4 regions of the Gordonibacter massiliensis (ex Traore et al. 2017) genome follow, and region 2 is predicted to be linked to each of the others. Evidence: predicted binding sites of a transcription regulator. Region 2 holds the regulator's gene; each other region holds the start of a gene.

Region 1 (4,011 bases), on a different contig from region 2:
ACCTCATGTTCGTGGGCTTCGGCTCCGAGGGCTTCGACTGGGCGGTGCTCAGCACGCGCTCGCTGTTCATCGCCATCGTGTGCGGGCTGGTGTCGTCGATGCTGTACTGCCGGCTCGTGCGCATGAAGCGCTCTCGAAGGCTGTACGGCGACGGCATGGACAGCGTGTTCAACCAGGCCGTCGCCGGGCTCGTGCCCATAGCGGTCGTCATCGTGCTGTTCGGGGCGGTGAACGTTTCCGTGGCCCAGATCGCGGGCGTCGACAGCGTGGAGGAGCTGTTCTTCCAAGGCGTGAGCGCCCTGTTCCCGCTGGCCACGGCCACGTTGGCGAGCGGGCTTCTCTACCTGCTCATGAACAACGTCATGTGGTTCTTCGGCATCCACGGGGGCAACATGCTCGACAGCGTCGCCCAGAGCGTGTTCGTGCCCGGCACGGCCGCCAACGCGGCGGCGCTCGCGGCGGGCGGCGAGCCTGCGCAGATCGTCACGAAGACGTTTTTGGACGTGTTCGCCTCGATCGGCGGCGCCGGTGCGCTGCTGTCGCTGCTCGTGGCCATCCTGCTGTTCGGAAAGCGCCGCAGCTCGCGCCGCCTGTCCTCGTTCGCGGCGGTGCCCATGTTCTTCAACATCAGCGAGATCATGATGTTCGGCTTGCCGGTCGTGTGGAACCCGGCGCTGTTCGTGCCGTTCATCGTCGTTCCCCTGGTGAACATGGTGGTGTCCTACGCGGCCATGGCCGTCGGCCTCGTGCCGCCCGTGTCCGTGGACGTGTCGTGGACCACGCCGCCGCTCGTGGGCGGCTACGTGGCCACCGGGTCCTTGTCCGGCGCGGTGCTGCAGTTGGTGTGCATCGCCTTGGGCACGGCGCTCTACCTGCCCTTCTTGCGCCGCTACGAGCGGGCGGCCGACGATCGCGCCCGGGCGGGGTACGTCGCGCTGCTGGCCTCCTTCCAGGAGGACGAGCGCGCGGGCCGCGACTCGAAGCTCATGGCCGCCCCCGGCTCGCCGGGGGCCGTGGCCCGCTCGCTCGCCGAGGACGTGCGCGCGCTCGTGCTCGAGCGCACGTTCGAGCTGCGCTACCAGCCGCAGTTCGACGCGTCGGGCGAGGCGGTCGGCGCGGAGGCGCTGCTGCGGTTCGAGCACCCCGTCTTCGGCTCGCTGTACCCGCCCATCGTCATCGAGCTGGCGAAGGAGGCGGGCATCGGCGGCGATTTGGAGCGCGCCGTGTTCGACCGGGCCCTCGACGACGCGCAGCGGGCGGAGGCGCTCGCGCACGCCGGCATCCTGCGTTCGGGCTTCGACGTCAGCGTGAACGCCACGGCCGCGATGCTGCAGGACGAGGCGTGCGTCGACTTCATCATCGCCGCGTTCCGCGCCCGCGGCCTCGACGAGGGCCGCGTGGTGGTGGAGGCGACGGAGCGGGAGGCGCTGCGCTGGGACGCGGGGGCCTCGGCGCTGCTGCACCGTTTGGCGGACGCGGGCATCCCGCTGGCCATCGACGACTTCTCCATGGGGCGCACGTCGTTCCAGTACCTGGAGACCAGCGTGTTCTCCGTCGTGAAGCTGGACGGCACCATCGCCAAGGGCGTCATGGAGAACGAGCGCTACGCCGAGATCGTGGCGTCCATCACGCGCCTGTCCGAGCAGCTGGGCTTCACGGTGCTGGCGGAGTACGTGGAGACGGCCGAGCAGCGCGACCGTCTCGTCGCGCTGGGCTGCTCGTACTTCCAGGGCTATCTGTACGCGCCCGCGCTGCCGTTCGACGACATGGTCGAGCTCGCCGGAGCGTCGCGGTCGGCTCCGGCCGCCTGACGCGCCGCCCGCGCGGGCATCCGCCCGGCGGAAAGCGAACGAATTGTGCGCATCGTTTGAACGCTTGAACACGAACGGATGTTTTCGCAAACTCATTCCCCGCTCTGCGCTAGAATAAACGATTGCACAGAATTGATAGTATTCCAGTATCCATATACGCGGTCTGGAATCGAGGAGCGCGCCGCCACGGCCGCGAGCTATACGAGAAAGAGCGATAAGCCACATGGGACAGAACGCCATCGTCATCAAGGGTGCCCGCGAGCACAACCTCAAGGACATCGACCTCATCATCCCGCGCGACGAGCTCGTGGTCATCACGGGCCTGTCGGGAAGCGGTAAGTCGTCGCTGGCGTTCGACACGATGTATGCCGAGGGCCAGCGCCGCTACGTGGAGAGCCTCTCCAGCTACGCCCGCATGTTCCTGGGCCAGATGAGCAAACCCGACCTCGACAGCATCGACGGCCTGTCGCCCGCGGTTTCCATCGACCAGAAGACCACGTCGAAGAACCCGCGCTCCACGGTGGGCACCACCACCGAGATATACGACTACCTGCGCCTCCTGTTCGCGCGCGTGGGCGTGCCGCACTGCCCCGAGTGCGGGCGCGTCATCAAGAAGCAGACCACCGACCAGGTGACCGACGAGATACTGGCGCTCGCGCCCGACGCGAAGGCCATCATCATGGCGCCGGTGGTGACGGGTCGCAAGGGCGAGTTCACGAAGCTGTTCGCCGACCTGCAGAAAGAGGGCTTCAGCCGCGTGCGCATCGACGGCGAGATCGTGAAGCTGGAGGCCGAGCCGCGCACGCTCAACAAGAAAATCAAGCACTTCATCGACGTGGTGGTCGACCGCGTGCAGCTGAAGGCGAGCGCCACGAGCCGCATCGCCGAGGCGGTGGAGCTGGCCTGCAAGCTGGCCGACGGGCGCGTGCTCGTGCAGGTGCTGGGCGACGACGGCGAGCCGCTGGGGGAGGGCGGCGGCCAGTCGAGCGGCGCCACGGGCGGCCTCGGGGCCGGGGAGCACCTGTTCTCGCTCGCGCTCGCGTGCCCCGAGCACGGCCACTCCATGGACGAGCTGCAGCCGCGCGACTTCTCGTTCAACGCGCCCTACGGCGCCTGCCCGGACTGCCTCGGCATCGGCAGCCGCGAGGAGGTGGACCCCTCGCTCGTGGTGCCCGACCCCTCGCTCACGCTGGCCGAAGGCGTCATCGCGCCGTTCAAGACCGGCAACTACTACCCGCAGGTGCTGCGCGCCGTGGCCAAGCACATGGGCGTGGACGAGAACACGCCGTGGGAGGACATGCCGAAGAAGGCGACCGACGCGCTGCTCTACGGCCTGGGCAAGAACAAGGTGCGCGTGGACTACGTGACCGTGGACGGCCGCGAGACGTACTGGTACATCGAATGGGAGGGCGCGCTCGCCGCCGTGCAGCGCCGCTACCAGGAGGCGCAGTCCGACAATCAGCGCGAGAAGCTGTCGGAGTACTTCGCCATCGTGCCGTGCCAGACCTGCGGCGGCAAGCGCCTCAAGCCCGAGATCCTGGCCGTGACGGTGGGCGACAAGTCCATCCACGACGTCACCGAGATGAGCGCGGCCGACTCGCTCGACTACTTCGAGGGCCTTTCCTTCAAGGGCCAGGAAGAGCACATCGCCGGGCCCATCGTGAAGGAGATCAAGGCGCGCCTGCGCTTCCTGGTGGACGTGGGCCTGGACTACCTCACGCTCGAGCGGGCCACGGCCACGCTCTCCGGCGGCGAGGCGCAGCGCATCCGCCTGGCCACCCAGATCGGCGCGGGCCTCATGGGCGTGCTCTACATCCTGGACGAGCCCTCCATCGGCCTGCACCAGCGCGACAACGAGCGGCTCATCGCCACGCTCGAGCGCCTGCGCGACTTGGGGAACACCGTCATCGTGGTCGAGCACGACGAGGACACCATCCGCAGCGCCGACTACGTCATCGACATGGGGCCGGGCGCGGGCGAGCACGGCGGCGAAGTGGTGGCGGCCGGCAAGCCCGAGGAGATCGTGAAGTTCGAAGGCTCGCTCACGGCCGACTACCTGTCCGGGAGGCGCACCATCGCGGTGCCCGAGAAGCGACGCAAGCCCCGCCGCGGTTCGCTCAAGCTCACGGGAGCGCGGGAGAACAACCTGAAGAACGTGACGCTCGAGGTGCCCTACGGCACGCTCACCGTGGTCACGGGC
Region 2 (4,011 bases):
ATTCGAATCCGTTATCACGCGGGGGATGACCCCTGTTTCCGAAGAGCGTCGCGAGCGCGCCGTCCTCGTGGGCGTCGACCGCCCCGGCGTTTCCTGGCCGCTCGCATCGTCGCTGGCCGAGCTCGAACGGCTCGTCGACACGGCGGGCGCCAACGTCGTGGCGACCACGACCCAGAAGCTCGACGCCCCGAATCCGCGCACGTTCGTCGGATCCGGCAAGGCCGAGGAGGTGGCGGAGTTGGCGCGCGCCCATGCCGCCGACCTCGTCGTGTTCGACGACGAGTTGAGCCCCTCGCAGCAGTCGAACCTCGAGAAGGTGGTGGGCAAGGACGTGAAGGTCATCGACCGCACGGCGCTCATCCTGGACATCTTCGCGCTGCACGCCACCAGCAGGGAAGGCCGCCTGCAGGTGCGCCTCGCCCAGAACGAGTACCTGCTGCCGCGCTTGCGCGGTATGTGGGCTCACCTGGCCTCGAACCGTATGGGCGGCGGCGTGGGGTCGCGCTTCGGCGAGGGCGAAAGCCAGCTTGAGGTCGACCGCCGCATGGTCCGCAAGCGCATCACGTCCATCAAGCGCGAGCTCAAGCACCTGGCCGACGTGCGCGCCGTGCAGCGCGAGAGCCGCTACGAAAGCGGCATGTTCAAGGTCGCGCTGGCCGGCTACACGAACGCGGGAAAGTCGAGCCTGCTCAACCGCCTGACGAACGCCGACGTGCTCGCCTACGACAAGCTGTTCGCAACCTTGGACTCCACCACGCGCAAGTTCGTGCTGCCCGAGGGTCGCGAGATAACCATCACCGACACGGTTGGCTTCATCCAGAAACTCCCCACCACCCTGATCGAGGCGTTCAAGTCGACGCTTGACGAGATAACGGGGGCCGACCTCGTGTTGCACGTCGTCGATGCGTCTTCCGACGAGTACGAGGCGCAGATACGGGCCGTAGAGGACGTGCTCGGGCAGATCGGCGCGCAGGACCTCCGACGCGTGCTCGTGTTCAACAAGTGCGACCTGTTGGACGAGGAACATCTTGCCGCGCTCGAGGCGCGCCAATCGCAGGCGCAATTCGTGTCGGCGGCGACAGGGGAGGGCATCGGCGAGCTGGTGGACCATATCGCCCGCTTGGCCTCGGCGCATGACGAGCATTTGGACGTTCTCGTGCCCTACGGGCGCGGCGATTTGGTGTCCGTCGCGCACGAGCGATGCCATATCCTGTCCGAAACGCACGAGGAGGGCGGCACGCACATCGTCATGCTCGCGGCGCCTTCCTATGCCGGACTGTTCCGTCCGTTCTCGATCGAGCGCTCTTAGAGTTACTCTAAGTCACTCGCAAGGGCGGGTTGCTGCCTGCCCGGCACGAAACCGGGCGGTAAAAACGATCAAGCGGCGAGCGCACCGTGCGTTCGCCGCTTGATTTTTCGACTCTAAGCCTTACTGCACCGGGCGGGCAGCAACTCGCACCCAGCGGGGACCAGCATGCCCAGCCTCTTGCCGTGCGTGAGAGAAAGAAAGGCTTTCCTCGCTACGGTCCCGACGGCCTTTACAGGCGGCGGAACACCGCGACCACCTTGCCTGCGATGGAGCAGTCGGTGGTGATGATGGGATCCATCGTGGAATTCTCCGGCTGAAGGCGGATGTGGTCCGACTCCTTGTAGAACCGCTTGACCGTCGCGCCGTCGTCGATGATGGCCACGACGATGTCGCCGTTGTTGGCGACGGGCTGCTCCTTCACCACCACGTAGTCGCCGTCGTTGATGCCCGCCTCGATCATCGATTCGCCGCGTACCGACAGCAAGAACGACGGCGCGTCGCCCACGATGTCGGTAGGCAGCGAGATGGTGTCGGTGATGTTCTCCTCGGCGAGGATGGGGGAGCCGGCCGCCACGTTGCCCACAAGCGGCACGTTCACCACCTTGTTGAAGCTGGGCTGGATGACGTTGGAAGGGCTTTCCACGTTATCCAACGGATAGGTGAGCGCGATGGAGCGCGACTTGAGGGGATCGCGTTTGATGAGCCCCTTGTCTTCGAGCGCTTTGAGATGCACGTGAACCGTCGAGGGGGAGGAAAGGCCCAGGCTCTGGCAGACCTCGCGCACGGTGGGGCCGTAGCCCTTCTCGCGAATGCACTCCTCGATGCAGTCGAGCACTGCCTTCTGGCGCTTCGTCACTTTTTCGGACATGCCCCGTCCTTTCCCTTGGCGAACAAATGTTTTAATTTCATATTGACATGAACCTTTGTTCGCTCTATTATATATGCGAACAAAGGTTCTACGCAAGGGCTAGGAGGCAGAAAGATGAAGAATTTCGAGGTGCGGTGCGCCACCGATGGCACATCGGCTCTGCAGCCGGAATTCGATTACGCGCCCATGAGCACGGGGGCTATCATCGAGTTTCCCGGGCGCGCCTCCCGACGCGCCCTCGCGTATCCGGAGCGCGATGCGATCCGCGACGTTTCCGCTCGGGCGGCCTCCACGTCGCGTTACGCGGAAGCCTCCCGAACGGCGCACGCCTTCCGCTTCGGCAGCATAGGCGGCTGCGCTTACGGTCGCGTAAGGCCGTGGCAGGCGGCCATCGCCGGTTGCGTCTTCTCCGCCTTGGCGCTTGCGAGCATGTTCGTCGGCCTGTAACGGCCGTTTCGATACCCACAGATGCTGCGTTTCTGTGGCTGCAGGGCGCTCCCGCCACCCCGGGAGCGCCCGTTTTCATCCAAACGTTGCTTCGCAGGCAGGGCGCTTGTGATAAACTGCGTTAAACGTCGAGCATGAGCCGCAAGGTCGTTCGACGCTGGCAGCGACATCCGCGTCATGGTATGGCATCCACGTCAAGGCGCATGCGATAGGGAGACAAGGAACATGAAGCACTAACGAAAGCCTTCGGGCACCCGCATATCATGTCAGATACGCATCGGGTGCGCTTTCGTTATCGTTCCTCGCGTTTTCATCCCCTATTCGAACCATCTCATCGATCCGTTCGAACGATCTCGGCGAAACACCGCGCATCCGGTGCCTCTCGAAGGGAGGCCCTTCATGTTCGTTACCGCACATCACCTCACGTACATCTACGACGGCGCCGACAGCGCCGCCCTTGACGACGCTTCCGTCGCGTTCGCACCCGGCTGGACCGGCGTTGTCGGCTCGAACGGGGCTGGCAAGAGCACGCTGCTCAAGCTGGTCTGCGGAAGCATGGAACTCCAAACAGGGAACGTGACGCCGCGGATCAAGGGATACGTCTGCGCTCAGTCGACCGACGAGCCGCCGTCCGATCTTGAGGAGTTCGCCTGCGATTACGGTCCGACGGCCGTGAGGCTCAGGTACCTGCTCGGTATCGACGATGCGTGGCTTTGGCGGTTCGACACGCTTTCGCACGGCGAGCGCAAACGCATCCAAATAGCGTGCGCTCTCGCCGCCGAGCCGCAGCTGCTCGCGCTCGACGAACCCACGAACCATCTGGACGCCGACGCACGCAGGCAAGTCGCCCGAGCGCTTGCCGCTTATGACGGAGTCGGCTTGCTCGTGTCCCACGATCGATCGCTTCTCGACGAGCTCGTCGGTTCCTGCGTGTTCGTTGAGAAGGGGCGGGCTACAACCGTTTCCGGCACCTACACGCAGGCGAGAGAGGAGATGGCCCTGCGGCGTCGAACCGCTTCCGCAGAGCGCTCGAACGCGCGCCGCGACCTTGCCCGCATCAAAGCCGAAAGCGCCCGAAGGGAAGGGGTCGCCGCGCGTTCCGCCTCTCGGCGCTCTGCGCGGCATCTCGACCCGCGCGACCACGATGGCCGGGCCAAGATCGGCTTGGCCGTGGTCTCCGGCCAAGACGGCAAAACCGGGCGGCTGGCGTCGCACATGGGAAAGCAGGTTGAACGAGCCGAGAAGCGCTTGGCCGAGACGCGCGTCGAGAAAACGTACGGCGGACCTCTCGACTTGGACGCAGCGCCAGCCAAGCGAAAGGTGCTGGCTTCGAAAGAAGCCGGCATTATAGCGCTGGGCAACCGTCGCGTTCTCCATCATCCTGCGC
Region 3 (4,011 bases), on a different contig from region 2:
CCGCCGTCTATGTCGGTGGCCTCGCCCACGGCGTCCTCCAGCATGTCGGCCGCGGCCTTCGGATCGCGATCGTCCCGAGCCCTGATCCAACTGCGCCGCAGTATCTCCGCGAACTGCAGCAGTATGCGCATGAGGTAGTCCTGTTCCAGCATGTTCCGACTCCTGTCTCTTCCGTGCGCTTGTCGCACGGGGCGTTCGTCTTCAGGCTGACGGGGCTTGCATGCCCAAGTGCTCGTAGGCCCGGGGCGTTGCCTGGCGGCCCTTCGGCGTGCGCACCATAAGGCCCTGCTGCATGAGGAACGGCTCGTAGACGTCCTCGAGCGAGTCGGGGTCTTCCGACAGGGCCGAGGCGAGCGTCGTGAGCCCCACGGGGCGGCCGCCGAACTGCACGGTCAGAAGCTCGAGGATGCGGTTGTCCACGGCGTCCAACCCGAGCGCGTCGACCTCGAAGAAGCTCAGGGCCTGCGCGGCCACGTCTTCGTCGATCGTGCCGTCCCCGCGCACCTGCGCCCAGTCGCGCACGCGTTTGAGCAGGCGGTTCGCCAAACGCGGGGTGCCGCGGCTGCGGCGCGCTATCTCCAAGGCGCCGTCCTCGGCGATGTCGATGCCCAAGATGGAGGCCGAGCGCCGCACGATGGAGGCCAGCTCTTCGGGCGTGTAGTACGCCAGACGGAACGAGATGCCGAAGCGGTCGCGCAAGGGCCCGGTGAGCAGGCCCGTGCGGGTGGTGGCCCCCACGAGCGTGAAGTGCGGCAGATCGAGCCGGATGGAGCGGGCGGCCGGACCCTTCCCCACCACGATGTCGAGCGCGAAGTCCTCGAGCGCGGGGTAGAGCACCTCCTCCACCATGCGGTTCAGGCGATGGATCTCGTCGATGAACAGCACGTCGCCCTCTTCGAGGTTCGTGAGGATGGCGGCCAGGTCGCCCGTGCGCTCGATGGCGGGGCCGCTCGTGGTGCGGATGCTCGCGCCCAACTCGTTGGCCACCACGGTGGCGAGCGTCGTCTTGCCCAAGCCGGGAGGGCCCGAGAACAGTATGTGGTCGACCACGTCGCCGCGCGCCCGGGCCGCCTCGATGAGGATGGCGAGCGACTCCTTCACCTTCGTCTGGCCCAGGTAGTCGCCCAGGCGTTTCGGGCGCAGGCTTCGGTCGAGCGCGAGGTCGTCTTCCGTGAGCTCGGCGGCCACGGCGCGCGGCCGCGCGGCCGCAGCGTCCGCGCCGTCGGCCACGTATCCCAAGCCCTCTATCTCTATGTCGCTGCGTTCCATAGCCGCCTATCCTCGCATGCCGCCGTCGCCTACCACGGTACCACAGGTTCCCGCGCGCATCAGTGCTCGGATCCCAACCGTTTGAGGGCGTACTGCAAAAGGGCACCCTCCGCCGCGCCCTCGGGCGCGCCCTTGAGGGCCAGGTCGGCCTCGGCCGACGTGAACCCCATGGACAGCAGCGCCTCGCGTGCGCCCCGCAGCTGCTCGTCGACCTGCGCCGCCGGAGCCGCGACGTCGTCGAACAGCCCCGCAAGACCCTGGTCGAGCGACCCCTTCAACTCCAAGATGATGCGCGAGGCCGTTTTCTTGCCCACGCCGGGGATCTTGGACACGCCGGCCACGTCCTGCGCGGCGATGGCCGACACGAGCGCCTGCGGCGTGAACACCGAGAGCGCCGCCAGCGCCACCTTCGGCCCCACGCCGCTCACGCCGATAAGCCGCTCGAACAGCGCCTTCTCCTCGATCGACAGGAAGCCGTACAACGCGACGGCGTCCTCGCGCACCTGCAGGTACGTGTGCACCTCCACAGGAGCGCCGGCCTCCGGCAGCTTCGCCAGGCTCGCCTGCGACATGCCCACGGCATAGCCCACTCCGTTCACGTCGACGAACGCGGCGGTCGCGGTCTTGCCCGCGAGCCTTCCCTTCAAAAACGCGATCATCGCGCGCCTCCTTGCGTCGCGGCCGCCGCGGCCGCGGCCGCGAAGCCCTCGTGGGTCGTGTAGCAGATGGCGGCCGCGAGCGCGTCGGCCGCATGATCGGGGCTCGGCACCGCCTCGAGCGCCAGCAGCTGGCGCACCATGTACTGCACCTGGTCCTTGTCGGCCGAGCCGGCACCGACCACCGCGAGCTTGATCTGGCTGGGAGAGAATTCTCCCACGTCCAGATCGCCCTCGGCGCACGCCACGAGCGCGGCACCGCGCGCCTGCCCCGTGGCGAAGGCGCTCTGCGTGTTCACGCCGAACCACACCGTCTCGATGCCCACGCAGGTGGGCTCGAAGCGCGCGATGACGGCGGCCATCTGCTCGTGGATCTTGCCCAGCCGACGCGCCAAGGGTGCGGAAGCCGGCGTGGAGATGCAGCCGTAGGCCACGCAGGACAGGCGCGGCCCGCTCTGCGCCACGATGCCCCAGCCCGTGTTCGCCAGGCCCGGGTCGATGCCGAGTATCGTCCGTTCGGTGCGCGCCATCGTCCTCATTTCTTCGCAAACGAATGTTCGCTTGCATAGTACCACAAAACCGCAAAGCCCACGAAAAAGACGCGTCCGAAAGCGCGCCTTCTCTACGTCAGACGCACGCCGCGTCGTCCGCCGCGCCCCGATGCACAAAAAACCGCCGCAAGCTCGGGGCTTGCGGCGGCTTCGTTGATGCTGCGGAACGCACGCGGCGCGTTACTCGTCGAGCGCCTCGGCGATCTCGTCGGTGATGTCCATGGTATGGTAGACGTTCTGCAGGTCCTCGAGCTCCTCCAGCTTGTCCACCAGGCGCATGACCTTCTTCGCGTCGGACACGCTCACCTCGGTGGGCGTGGTGGGGATCATGGTGAGCTCGGCGCCCTTCGTCTCGGTGCCGGCCTCCTCGAGCGCCTTCTTCACGGCCATGAGGTCGGTGGGGCCGGTGTAGACAATCCACTCGTCCTCGGCGTCCTCGTAGTCGTCGCCGCCGGCCTCGGCCACGGCGAGCATGAACTCCTCCTCGTCGGCCGCGGCGCCGTTCGGCTTCACGGGGTTCTTCTTGTCGCCGGTCTCGACCTCCTTGGGCACCATGATCTGGCCCTTGCGCTCGAACTGGAACGCCACGGAGCCCGACGTGCCCAAGCTACCGCCCGCATGCGAGAACGCGCTGCGCACGTCGGCCGCGGTGCGGTTGCGGTTGTCGGTCAGCGCCTCGCAGTACACGGCGATGCCGGCCGGGCCGTAGCCCTCGTACACGACCGTCTCGTAGTTCGCAGCGTCCTTGCCGGAGCCGAACGCCTTGTCGATGGCGGTTTTGATCTTGTCTTTAGGCAGGGAGTAGCCCTTGGCCTTCTCGATGGCGGCCGCGAGCGACGCGTTGTTCTCGGGATTCGGGTCGCCGCCCTCCTTCGCCGCCACCGTGATGATGCGCGACAGCTTGGAGAACAAGGCGGAGCGCTTCGCGTCCTGCGCCGCCTTGCGGTGTTTCGTTGTAGCCCACTTTGAATGCCCAGACATATACGATCCCTTCCAAATACAGCAATACCAACGGTGTATTCTAGCACACCCGTCAAACGCCCCGTTCTCTTTCTCACGGTCTTCAAAAAACGCAGGGGCGCCAAGACGAACGGGCGGGCGGGTGAGATGGGCGGGAGCCCCCGTCGCCACCGCCCGTCCAACCCCGTCGCAGCGCGTATTCGGGCGACGGAGCACAACACCCTCCTATACCCCGCACCTGCCGACGACTCGCCTCGTCATGCGTTGTCGCCCGAAAGCCTCGATTTTCACCTCGAAACCGAGGCTTTCGGGCGACAACGCATGGGCGGAAACGGAAAAACGGCGGCCGGCGGAAACGAGGGGGGGGGCACGCGAACGCTCCCGCATTGGACCGCCTCAGGGGGTAGGCGGCCCAATGCGGGAGCGTCACGGCACAATCGGAACTTTCGGCGGGCGGCGCAACGCGTTTCCCGGATCCGGAAGGGGTTGCACGTCAAAAGTCGCGACAACGCATGTTCCCGACGCCCCCCCCGCAGGGCAAGGGCTCTGCCCTTGCTGGCGACCTGGAGAAACGT
Region 4 (4,011 bases), on a different contig from region 2:
CGAGGAGATCGAGAACCTGCGCCGCGAGGCGTTGCGTTCCATGCCGCAGCTGTTCTTCCACGGGCAGCGCGACCTGCTGGCCGTGCAGCGCTCCATCGCCGCCGCCCTGCGCTCGTATCTGGACGAACGCCCCGAGCGCCGCATGCTGGCAGGTGCCTCGGTGGAGGAGGAGGCGCTCGTGGCGTCGTCCACCGCCATCGGCTTGGCGCGCACGCGCTCCATGCTGCACGTGTGCGGCGAGGCTGCCCCGACGGCCGCCGAAACCCGTCGGCTCATCATGGCGTACCTCTCGGCGGGCGACGACCGCGTCTTGTGACGACCTGCGACGACGGCTGCGTTTTGGTGGCTGATTCGTTTTGCAGCCGACGTGCCGCGATAGGGCGTTGCGCCGCGGTTGGCGCGTCGCGTCCGAGGGTCGCGTTGGGAGTTGCGTCGAAAAAAGTTCTTGACAGCATCCCGCTCTCGTGTGCTAAAGTACGGGCCACAACTTAATACCTTGAAACCGATGAGGCGAAAGTCAAGCCATCAAGGGCACTCACAGAGAGCGGGCGCAGCTGAGATTCCCGCAGGAAGCCGGATGGTAAATGGATCGCCGAGGGAAAGGGGAAAGGTTGGCGGTCGCGGCGCTCGGCGCAGCGGACGACAACCGAGTATCTGGACCGTGAGCCTGCGTTAAGGGCAGAACATGTGTTGGCATGTTCGTGAGAGGGTTCTGCAATGCAGAATCAACTGTGAAGGTGGCACCGCAGGTCAAAAGACCTGTCCTTCGATGAGAAGGACAGGTCTTTTTCATTGTGGAGGCAAACTGCCAGAGCCGCGCAGTCGATTGTGCAGAGCCGATCCTCATCCGCGAAGTTCGTGCCGGCAAACCAGACGCCTCGGGAGGGGCAATGACCGGCGGGAACCCCGCCAAGAGAGGATGAGCATCATGGCAGAGCAGAGCAAGCGCGAGGTCAACGTGAAGGCAGCGGCGGGCGGCAAGGCCCCGGCGGCGCAGGGCAGGGCGCGCCAGCGCACGGTGCAGGGGGCCGACGCGCGCAAGAAGGGCTTCGACGTGTCGGCGCTCATCCTGGTGGCGGTGCTCCTGGCTGCCGGCGCCGTGCTCAAGATGACGGTGGGCAGCTTCGTGAACTTCTTCGGCATGAAGCCGAACTTCATCATCGCCATGTACTGCCTGGCCATCCTGCTGGTGCGACCGAACATGGTGCAGGCGGGCATCATCGGCCTTCTTGCCGGCGCGGTGTGCCAGCTTTTGCCCGGCAGCCCCTACATCAACTTCGTCTCCGAGTTCTTGGGCGCGCTGTGCATGGCCGCCCTCATCCGCGTGCCCATGAAGGTGGGCCGTGCGAACCTGCAAACCATCGTGGCCACGTTCCTGTCCACCGTCGTGTCGGGCGGCATGTTCACCGTCTGCCTGTTCGTGTTCTTGGGCGCGAGCGCCTCGAGCCTCGTGGCCTACGTGCCCATCGTGCTGTGCACCGCCCTCATCAACTGCGTGATCGTGCAGGCGCTCTACATCCCGCTGGCGAAGGTTTTGAAGAAGGAGCCTGCGAAGCAAGTTGCCGCCGCGTAGCCGCGACCGCGAAAGGAAACCTCCCATGACCACCTCCGCACCTATCATCGACGTGAAGGACGTGACGTTCTCCTACGCCGGGGCCGCCCGCCCGGCGCTCGACGGCGTGTCGCTCGCCGTGGCCGAAGGCGATTTCCTCGGCATCATCGGGCCCTCGGGAGCCGGCAAGTCCACGCTCATGTACGCCATGAACGGCGTGGTGCCGCACTACCATCAGGGCGAGTTCTACGGCGAGGTGCGCCTGGCGGGCGCGGACACGCACGAGACGAGCCTCACCGACCTCTCGCACACGGTGGCCACGGTGTTTCAAGACGTGGACGCCCAGATGGTGGCTGCGGAGGTGGAGGACGAGGTGCTGTTCGGGCTGGAGAACTTCGGCGTGCCGCACGACGAGATCCCGGCGCGCGTGGACAAGGCGTTGGCGCTGGTGGGCATCTCCGACCTGCGCGAGCGCGCCATCGCGTCGCTCTCGGGCGGGCAGAAGCAGAAGGTGGCGTTGGCGGCGGTGCTGGCCCTGCGCCCGCGCGTGCTCGTGCTGGACGAGCCCACCGGCGCGCTCGACCCGGCCAGCTCGCGGCAGGTGTTCTCGCTGTTGGCCGATCTGAACGAGCGCAGCGGCATCACCGTGGTGGTGGTGGAGCAGAAGATAGGCCTGCTGGCCGAGTACGCACGGCGGCTTGCCGTTCTGGACGAAGGAAGGCTCGCGTACTGCGGGGAGCGCCGCGAGGTGCTGGCGCACGCCGACGACCTGCTGCGCATCGGCGTGAACGTGCCGCGCGCCACCACGCTGTCGTGCATGCTGCGCGACGAGGGCTTTCCGGTGGGGCGGTTGGCGTGCAATGTGGACGAGGCGCAGGAGCTGATCGAAGGGATCGTGGCATGATGTTGTTCGGCAAAAAGAACCAGAAGGCGGTTGCAGGCGAACCTAACTCGGCGTCGAGCAGAACCGCCCGGGAACGCGCCGCGCGCAAGCGTGGCGGCGACTCGATCGTCGACGTGACGGCCGTGCCGCGCGAGGACGCGCCCGATCCGGTGGCCGCGCGCGTCGGTGTGCCCGCCGTGCTGGAGTGCCGGGGCGCGTCGTTCGCCTACGACGGCGCGGCAGACGGCGCGCAGGTGGTGCGCGACCTCTCGTTCGCCGTTCGCAAAGGCGAGTTCGTGGCCATCGTGGGGAGCAACGGTGCCGGCAAGACCACCACGTCGAAGCTGCTGAACGGGCTGCTGAAGCCCTCGGCGGGGGAGGTGCTGGTCGACGGCGTGCCCACCGTCCAGCTGCGCACGAGCGAGCTGGCCCGCCGCGTGGGCATGCTGTTCCAGAATCCCGATCGGCAGATATGCCAGAACACCGTGGCGGACGAGCTGGCGTTCAGCCTGCGCGTAACCGGCGTCGACCCCGACGAGGCGGCCCGTCGCGTGAACGCGCTCGTGGACGAGTTTGGGTTCGACGCGCAAGCCGCTCCCTACCTGCTCTCGCGCGGCGAGCGCCAGATGCTCGCGCTGGCGTCGGTCATCGCGGCCGAACCCGAGGTGCTCATTTTGGACGAGCCCACGTGCGGGCTGGACTACCGCGAGTGCATGGACGTCATGGCCCGGGTGAAGGAGCTGAACAAGCGCGGCACCACGGTTGTCATGATCACGCACGACATGGAGGTGGCCTTCGATTTCGCCCGTCGCGTCATCGCCATGGCCGACGGGCGCGTGGTGGCCGACGGGGCGCCCGAGACGGTGTTCCGCAACGCCGCGGCTATGGAGGCGGCCTCGCTCGTTCCGCCGCAGATGATAGAGCTGTCCCTGCGGCTGGCACGCGAGCCGGAGAACGGCCGCGCGTTCGCCCACGTGGCGACGGCGTACGAGATGGTCCAGGTGCTCGGCGCGGCCGGGTTCCGCAAGAGGAAGGTGTCCTAACATGGCCGGCATGCTCGATTACACGGCGGGGAACACGGTGCTGCACCGTTTGAACCCGCTTACCAAGGTGGCGCTGGCGCTGGGCATCTGCGTGGCGGCGTTTTTGTCGGACAACTTCGGGTTCCTGCTGGCGCTGCTCGTGCTGGACGTGGCGCTGGGCTTCGTCGGCGGCATCCGCAAGAAAACGCTCAAACTCCTGGCGGGGCTGGCGGGCATCTGCGCGTTTCTGTTCGTGTTGCAGGTGCTGTTCATACGCTCGGGCACCCCGGTGTTCCTGTTCGCCACCGACGAGGGCTTGCGCACGGCCGGCCTCGTGGTGTTGCGCCTGATAGACGCCACCATGCCGCTCGCGCTCATGCTCGCGCTCACGCCGCTGAACGACTTGGCCGGAGCCCTGGTGAAGCGCGCTCGCCTGCCCTACAAGTACGCGTTCACCGTGACCACGGCGCTGAAGTTCGTGCCCGTGTTCACCGACGAGATGGGCGCCATCATGGAGGCCCAAACAGCGCGCGGCGTGGAGTTCGACACGAGGA

The links. The regulator LexA, encoded in region 2, represses DNA repair genes until DNA is damaged. The targets are predictions, from matches to a motif close to CNAACANNTGTTNG.
Region 1: uvrA (excinuclease ABC subunit UvrA) is a predicted target of LexA. The motif match lies at 1,883-1,896, and genes of this name have one in related genera.
Region 3: ruvC (crossover junction endodeoxyribonuclease RuvC) is a predicted target of LexA. The motif match lies at 2,472-2,485, and genes of this name have one in related genera.
Region 4: HCH03_RS09410 (tryptophan transporter) is a predicted target of LexA. The motif match lies at 681-694, and genes of this name have one in related genera.

What each region holds. Positions count from the first base shown of each region.
Region 1 covers NZ_JAASIO010000002.1:123,996-128,006, reverse strand. Annotated here, with positions in the region: gene HCH03_RS04440 (PTS sugar transporter subunit IIC/EAL domain-containing protein) at 1-1,811, shown strand, start outside; gene uvrA (excinuclease ABC subunit UvrA) at 2,035-4,011, shown strand, end outside.
Region 2 covers NZ_JAASIO010000012.1:101,010-105,020, forward strand. Annotated here, with positions in the region: gene hflX (GTPase HflX) at 1-1,309, shown strand, start outside; gene lexA (transcriptional repressor LexA) at 1,539-2,177, opposite strand; gene HCH03_RS12750 (hypothetical protein) at 2,292-2,624, shown strand; gene HCH03_RS12755 (ATP-binding cassette domain-containing protein) at 3,024-4,011, shown strand, end outside.
Region 3 covers NZ_JAASIO010000016.1:34,946-38,956, reverse strand. Annotated here, with positions in the region: gene HCH03_RS14595 (hypothetical protein) at 1-152, opposite strand, end outside; gene ruvB (Holliday junction branch migration DNA helicase RuvB) at 202-1,269, opposite strand; gene ruvA (Holliday junction branch migration protein RuvA) at 1,329-1,928, opposite strand; gene ruvC (crossover junction endodeoxyribonuclease RuvC) at 1,925-2,455, opposite strand; gene HCH03_RS14575 (YebC/PmpR family DNA-binding transcriptional regulator) at 2,657-3,457, opposite strand.
Region 4 covers NZ_JAASIO010000007.1:107,021-111,031, forward strand. Annotated here, with positions in the region: gene HCH03_RS09405 (TetR family transcriptional regulator) at 1-316, shown strand, start outside; gene HCH03_RS09410 (tryptophan transporter) at 929-1,573, shown strand; gene HCH03_RS09415 (energy-coupling factor ABC transporter ATP-binding protein) at 1,599-2,456, shown strand; gene HCH03_RS09420 (energy-coupling factor ABC transporter ATP-binding protein) at 2,453-3,478, shown strand; gene HCH03_RS09425 (energy-coupling factor transporter transmembrane component T family protein) at 3,480-4,011, shown strand, end outside.